DNA from 2 places in the Pseudoalteromonas sp. S408 genome. Region 1 is predicted to be linked to the other one. Evidence: riboswitches for the same ligand, from Rfam matches in the RefSeq annotation. Region 1 holds a riboswitch; the other holds the start of a gene.
What was found. Region 1 has a riboswitch for lysine ahead of dapA (4-hydroxy-tetrahydrodipicolinate synthase). Riboswitches for the same ligand answer to the same signal wherever they lie in the genome.
Positions count from the first base shown of each region.

Region 2: linked by a shared signal. The riboswitch ahead of lysC (lysine-sensitive aspartokinase 3) and the one ahead of dapA (4-hydroxy-tetrahydrodipicolinate synthase) in region 1 are both predicted to bind lysine.

Region 1 is NZ_PNDY01000005.1:77,702-81,122, forward strand. It holds gene CWB62_RS05960 (protein adenylyltransferase SelO) at 1-529, opposite strand, end outside; gene CWB62_RS05965 (DNA-3-methyladenine glycosylase I) at 532-1,236, opposite strand; lysine riboswitch at 1,428-1,624, shown strand; gene dapA (4-hydroxy-tetrahydrodipicolinate synthase) at 1,753-2,637, shown strand; gene CWB62_RS05975 (2,3,4,5-tetrahydropyridine-2,6-dicarboxylate N-succinyltransferase) at 2,653-3,393, shown strand; gene CWB62_RS05980 (PLP-dependent decarboxylase) at 3,393-3,421, shown strand, end outside.
Region 2 is NZ_PNDY01000002.1:238,036-241,456, forward strand. It holds gene CWB62_RS03450 (4'-phosphopantetheinyl transferase family protein) at 1-193, shown strand, start outside; gene lysC (lysine-sensitive aspartokinase 3) at 190-1,569, opposite strand; lysine riboswitch at 1,645-1,817, opposite strand; gene nhaD (sodium:proton antiporter NhaD) at 1,928-3,175, opposite strand; gene CWB62_RS03465 (MksB family condensin complex protein) at 3,395-3,421, shown strand, end outside.

The sequences.
Region 1 (3,421 bases):
ACGAGCCTACCCGAATATGGCTACTTGCTAAGCGAGTAACAACAGCACCAGGCTGAGGCGGGTTGCGGGAAACGCTTTCGCCTGTGCCTACAACAGCTAAACAGCGAGTGGTTGGAATACCTAATGCGTGCATAGCTTCACTCATTACGTATTCACGAATAGCAGGGCCTAGTGCACATTTTCCATCGCCACCTCTAGAATACGGGGTAGCGCCTGAGCCTTTTAATTGAATATCCCATAGCTGGTTTTTATCGTCATTTATAGCGCCAAGCAAATGCGCGCGCCCGTCACCTAAGCGAGGCGAAAAGTGTCCAAATTGATGCCCAGAATAGCCAAGCGCTACCGTCTTTATTTGCTGTGGCTCATTGCCTGCAAAGGTACTTGCACGCAGCTGCGGCTCAATTTCTATATTAAACTGCTTAGCTAACGATGCGTTCCACAGCAGCAATTGCGGTGCAGCAACGCTTGAGGGTTGATCCTCTATCGCGAAGTTATCTGCTATGTCTGTGTATCTCGGCACTAGTTTCATCATTAATCCTCAGCTTGTTGGCTTATACCTACGCGATTGTCACCCACACCGTAGGCCACAATTAAACTTAGCTCTTGCATGCTTAAACCACTTTGCTTTTGCATTTCATTAAAAAATGCCTGCGCAGCAGTGAGTGATTTTTTAGTTTGCAGCCCGCCATCAATTATTTTATGCGCTCTTAAGTAACTTTCTACATCGCGCGAAAGTAAAAATGTATCTTTACCAAGCGCTCTTAAAGCATAGGGGCCTGTATTGCCGCCCAACCGAGCACCGTGTTTTTTTAAATGCGCCCATAAACCAATAATATTATCTGTTGGCCACTGGGCAATAAACTTACTAAAGCTGCCATGTTCCTGTGCTATTTCGTGGATCATGTAAGCATTTTCAGGAATCGTTTTCACTTTTTTATAATTACGAATAATGCGTTCATCCGTTGCTTTTTGCTCTAGCATATCGGGCGGCATCATTAATAACTTATCAACGCTGAACTCCCAAAAAACCTCTCTAAAGCCCGGCCATTTACTATTTATTACCGACCAATAAAAGCCACTTTGAAAAACTTTTCGGGTAAATTCTTCAAGCCAATCGTCGTCACTTAACGTACTTAACGCTTTTTTAGATAAAGGTTTTGCGAGTAATAACTTAAGCATTTTTTCAGAGCCCTTTCGCTCTACCGCTCGCTTATAAATATCACTAAATTTTTCCATACTTATTAAATACCTCGCTGCTCATAGGGTTAGTGTACGAGAAAAGCAGCCAATACGTAACCACCGCTATTTTCGATGAGCTAATCTATATTTAGCAGCTTGACACCTAGACGGCTAAAATGTTTTAATCGCCGCAATTACCCTATTTAAATTGTATTTTGCTAACTCTTTTGCGGTTAAACAAAATACAAAGGGCTAGAAGAGGTGCGTTATTCAGGTAGCGTATGTTAGGAGCGCAAACTCCAGTGAGCATACGCCAGGGGAATACCGCCGAGAGGTAAACGCTTTTGCGAAGCAATTACTTCGGGCGACTAGGTTGAATCCTAGCGACTGTCACCAAGAGCTGTTTTTTAGCAGCTTATTAGTTTGGTGGAGAGCTTCTGGTCTTAAATAATAAGGCCGTGCGCCCTATTATTTTAAGCCCATTCGCTCTTCGAATACTGTTCGAACGACGTTAATGCGGCTCACATCATAAAGCCCCTTTAATATCTCGAACACCTTATAGGTTCGTAAGAGATGATCAACAACTTCAATTTAGACGACTACGCACTGTGGACAGCGCTTGTAACGCCGTTTGATCAACAAGGTAATGTTGACTACGACACACTCACAACTCTCGTTAGTGAACAAGAAGCGGCACACAACGGTATTTTACTCCTTGGTAGTACAGGTGAAGGCTTAGCGCTGACACTTAAAGAGCAACAAGCCATTGTTGAGCACGTGTGCCAACTAAAGCCCAGTGTACCGCTTATGGTTGCTGTAGGCGGTAGCAATTTAGCCCAACAGAAAGAGTGGGTTAACTATTGCAATCAGTTACCTATTCACAGTTACTTACTAGGCTCGCCCCTTTATGCAAAACCAGGGGCTGTAGGTCAAACTCATTGGTACGAAAGCTTATTAAACGAAAGCGCGCACCCGTGTATGTTGTACAACGTACCAGGTAGAAGCGGTGTAAGTATTCCGGTGCAAACCATCGAAAATTTACAGGCGCATCCAAAGCTCTGGGCGTTAAAAGAAGCCAGTGGCAACATCACCCAATTTGAAGCATACCGACAAGCCGCACCTAATTTAGCGCTATACAGTGGCGACGATGCACTTATGCCCTATTTCGCGCAAGCTGGCGCAAAAGGCTTAGTATCGGTTGCAGCAAACGCGTGGCCAACACAAACGCATGAGTTTGTAAAACGCAGCCTAAGTGGCCAACACCCCAATTTATTTGCTCAGTGGACTCGCGCTATTAATAGCCTTTTTGCTGTAGCAAACCCTATTCCCGTTAAAGTGTTAATGCACCAACAAGGCCGCTTAAGTAGCCCGTTGCTACGCCCACCTTTAACGCATCTTGAGTTAACGCAAACCGATTGCATTACTACTGCAAACGACACCATTTTATCTTGGCATTAAATACAGGTTTTTATAATGAGCTGGTTAGAACTACTAAATAATTTAGAATCGGGCGCAGTACGCGCAGCATCACAAAACGAAAGCGGCCAATGGGAAGCTAACGTAGAAGTAAAACAAGGCATTTTAGAAGCCTTTAAAAATGGCACTAACACTGAGTTTGCAGGTGGTTTTGTAGATAAACACAACCTTGCACCGCAAGAGTTTAGTACTGACAACGGCGTGCGTATGGTACCTGGTGGTTCAAGCGTTCGCCGTGGTGCATACGTAGCTAAAGGCACTATTATTATGCCACCAGCGTACGTAAACATTGGCGCATACATCGACGAAGGCACTATGGTTGATAGCCACGCATTAGTAGGCTCGTGTGCACAAGTAGGTAAAAACGTACATTTGAGCGCAGCTGTGCAACTTGGCGGTGTACTTGAGCCAATTGGTGCAAGCCCTGTAGTAGTTGAAGACGATGCCTTTATTGGCGCAGGTTGTGTCATTGTTGAAGGCGTAGTTGTTAAAAAAGGGGCAGTACTAGCGCCAGGCGTACGCTTATCTGCAACCATTCCGGTATACGACTGCGTTAATGAGCGTCAGCTTGATAAAGGCGAACCAATCCCAGAATACGCAATTGTAATACCTGGCTCTCGCCCGGCGTCAAACGAATGGGCACGTGAGCAAGGCTTGAGCATGTCGTGTGCGTTAATTGTTAAATACCGTGACGAACAAAGCGATGCATCATTATTGCTAGAAGAGGTTTTACGATAATGAGCTTTTTGAGCACGCCAATCAAAAC
Region 2 (3,421 bases), on a different contig from region 1:
AGCTAAAGCAACTGGTCGCCCTATTGCCAAATTACTTAGCCCCAACGTATTTAACGAATTAACCTTAGTAGGCTTGGCCGCAAGCAGCCAAGTAGTAAACACACAAACAGAGACATTTGATTTAACCTTAGTGCATAAAAAAAGCACCGACTGGCGGTGCTTTTTATTAACCGATAAGGCGCTTACTAGTTAAGCTTCTAACAAACGGCTATGAATAGCCTGAACCACATTATCAGATTCACTTTGTTCGACTAAAAAGCATAGGTTGTGCTTACTTGCTCCATGACAAATTAAGCGAATATTAAAGTCACTTAATACCTGCATTAAGTTCATTTCGTGTTGGCGAAGTTGAATCTCAGAGCCAATAAGTGCCACCAGTGTTAAGTTGTTTTCAACCGATACATGGCAAAATTCAGCAAGCTTATCTAAACACGCTTGGTCGAGCTCTGGGCGCGACGCGTTAGGCGCATTATCAAGCGTTATTGCGACACTAATTTCAGACGTAGTTACCAAATCAACCGATATATTAAACTCGCTTAAAATAGTAAATACACGGGCTAAAAAGCCGCTAGCCAATAACATTTCAGGGCTTTTAAGGGTGAGCAAAATTTGATTTTTACGCTGGGTTACCGCGCGAATTCCTGGCTGCTGCGATTTTTCACGCTCTATCCACGTACCACCACGTTCAGGCTCGCGGCTTGAACCAACAAACACATTAATATGACTACGGCTAGCGGGTAAAATAGTAGCTGGATGCAATACCTTTGCACCAAAGGTAGCCATTTCAGCGGCTTCATCAAAGCTTAAGCGAGCAATGGGCGATGCCTTTACACATAATCGCGGATCGGTACTAAAAATACCCACAACATCAGTCCAAATATGTACGCTTTTGGCGTTTATTGCCTCAGCAAGTAAAGCGGCACTGTAGTCAGACCCACCACGGCCAAGCGTTGTTGTTTGTCCAAATTCGTCACTGCCAACAAAACCTTGGGTTACAATAACTTGTTCATCTAGTAGAGGAATTAAATATTCTTTTGCAGCTTGTGCTGTTGCGCTTACATTAGGTGTTGCTTTTCCAAACTGACTATCTGTTTTAAGTACTTGACGTACATCAAAGCGATCGGCATTTAACCCTTTTAAACGCAGCACTTGCGCAAATAAATACGACGATAAACGTTCACCAAAGCTAAGTAACTCATCGTGCTGCTGATCAGTTGTCAGTGTTTCAAGCGCTAGCGTTTGGAATGCTTTTAACGTTTCGTTAAAACCTACGGCTAAATCGGCATCAAGCGATAACTCATCTAAAATAGCCTGTTGAATGGCTAGCACGCCACTAATGTGTTCTTGGCGCTGCTCTGGGGTGATGCTTGATTTACACAGTGCAACCAAATGATTAGTTACGCCGGCACTGGCGCTTACAGCAACAATACGAACACTTTTATCGGCAACAATAATTTCGCTACAACGACTCATCGCATCAAAGTTAGCCACACTGGTTCCGCCAAATTTGGCAACAATGTAATCTGATTTAACGCCCGATACTGTTTGCGGCACTGATTGGGTAGTCATTTAGTCTCCTTTTGCGGTATCCAAACCGCGATAAAACAAGAAGAACTTGGCAAGTGAATGCATGAAGGTAAATCCACTGCCAGAAGCTCTCCACCTAGATTGGTGACAGTTTTGAGGATTCAGCCCCATAAACCGAAAAACAACATCGACGTAACGTTGGTTTTCTCGGCGAGTACTTCCCTCTTTAATGGTTATAGGCGTTCGTCACCTACCATTAAATACCTAAGTATCGCACCTCTTCTGAATGTTGTATTAACCAATGGCTAATAAAACAAAACCCCACTTTTAAGCGGGGTTTGAAAGTTAACGTTTAGCCGTCTAGCTGTCAAGCGTTTTAATGCGGTTAGTTAAGCAAAACTTAAACAAATCCGCCCATGTAATACGCGCCCGCGTAGCCAACGGTATAACTTACTAACAAATACAGCGATAAACGTAAGTAACTCATAAAAGTTAGCTCTTTTACTTTACTCATGGCAATAATACCCGCAGCCGATCCAATAATAAGCATTGACCCGCCAACACCGGTTGCATAAGTAAACGACAACCAATCTTGCTGACTCATTACTATATTAGCTTTTAGTAAAGCAGCGGTAAGCGGCACGTTATCTACCCCAGCCGATAAAATACCCATTAAGTAGTTAGCGTACTGTGGAGCCATAACAGTGTATAGATCGGTAAACTTACTTAGCATGCCAATCTCTTTTAATGCGCCTACCAATAATAAAACCCCGACGAAAAACAGTAAGGTGTCGTATTCTATGTCGCGTACGTAGTCGATAATATTTTTGTTTATGTCTTTTTTGCGCATTAAAAATTGCGCCACTAAAAACATAATTGATAAACCACATAAGAAAGTTAATAAAGGCGGTACACTGTAAATAACACTCAACGCGAGTATGCTGATAACTGTAGAAACAAAAATAACTGCGATAGTGATATCGGTTTTTTCTATGCGTTTTTTCCCTGACTTAGAAAAGGTCACTTCCCCTTTCATGCCAATACTTAACATTGCCGCTAACAACATAACACTGATAAATGCAGGTGCAATAAGCAGTAATAAGTTAGCAATGGTTACTTTTCCATCTAAAAATATCATTAAGGTGGTAACGTCACCGGTAATTAACGACACACCGCCGGAGTTAACACCAAATACAATGAGCGTGGCATATTTTATGAGTTTTTTAGGCGGCAGTTTTAACGACATAACCACAGCGAGCGATATTAACGTGGCTGTTACGTTGTCTGAAACAGACGAAAACAAAAACGCAAATACCCCAACCAAAAACATCAGCTTGCGTTCGCTAATACTTGTTGGCATCACTCTGTGCACAATATTTTCGATAAACCCTTTTGAGTTTAAATAAGCAACAAAGGTCATGGCGGCCATTAAAAACAACCACAGCGATGCTATCTCTAAAATATTTTCGTTAAGGAGTTCTTGCACTTGCTCTGGGCTTTGCCCATGCAGGGGGAAAATAAACAGGAGGATCCAGCAAAGCGTGCCAAAAAAAAGCGTGGTTTTAGCTTTATTTACATGGATGATATCTTCTATAACGATCAATAAGAATCCGATCGCTATCAGGGTTAGAATAATCGTGGAAACCATGGGTATTAAATAACCTTTGATATTGTTTTAAAGAACACACGTAAAGTCCCTCTCAACGTGCCTATTTTCGGCGCGAATGTTAGCACTGCGGCTATGCAAAAACTATTATTAAATAGTCTTAAAAACGAATACTATATACAGGCTAGATTAATTAGAATACGTAATAATGAGACGCTTCTAAATTCTCAATAATAAATTACTAGGATGTTGTAACGCCTTATGATCCCAGCTAAAAAGCGACTAAAT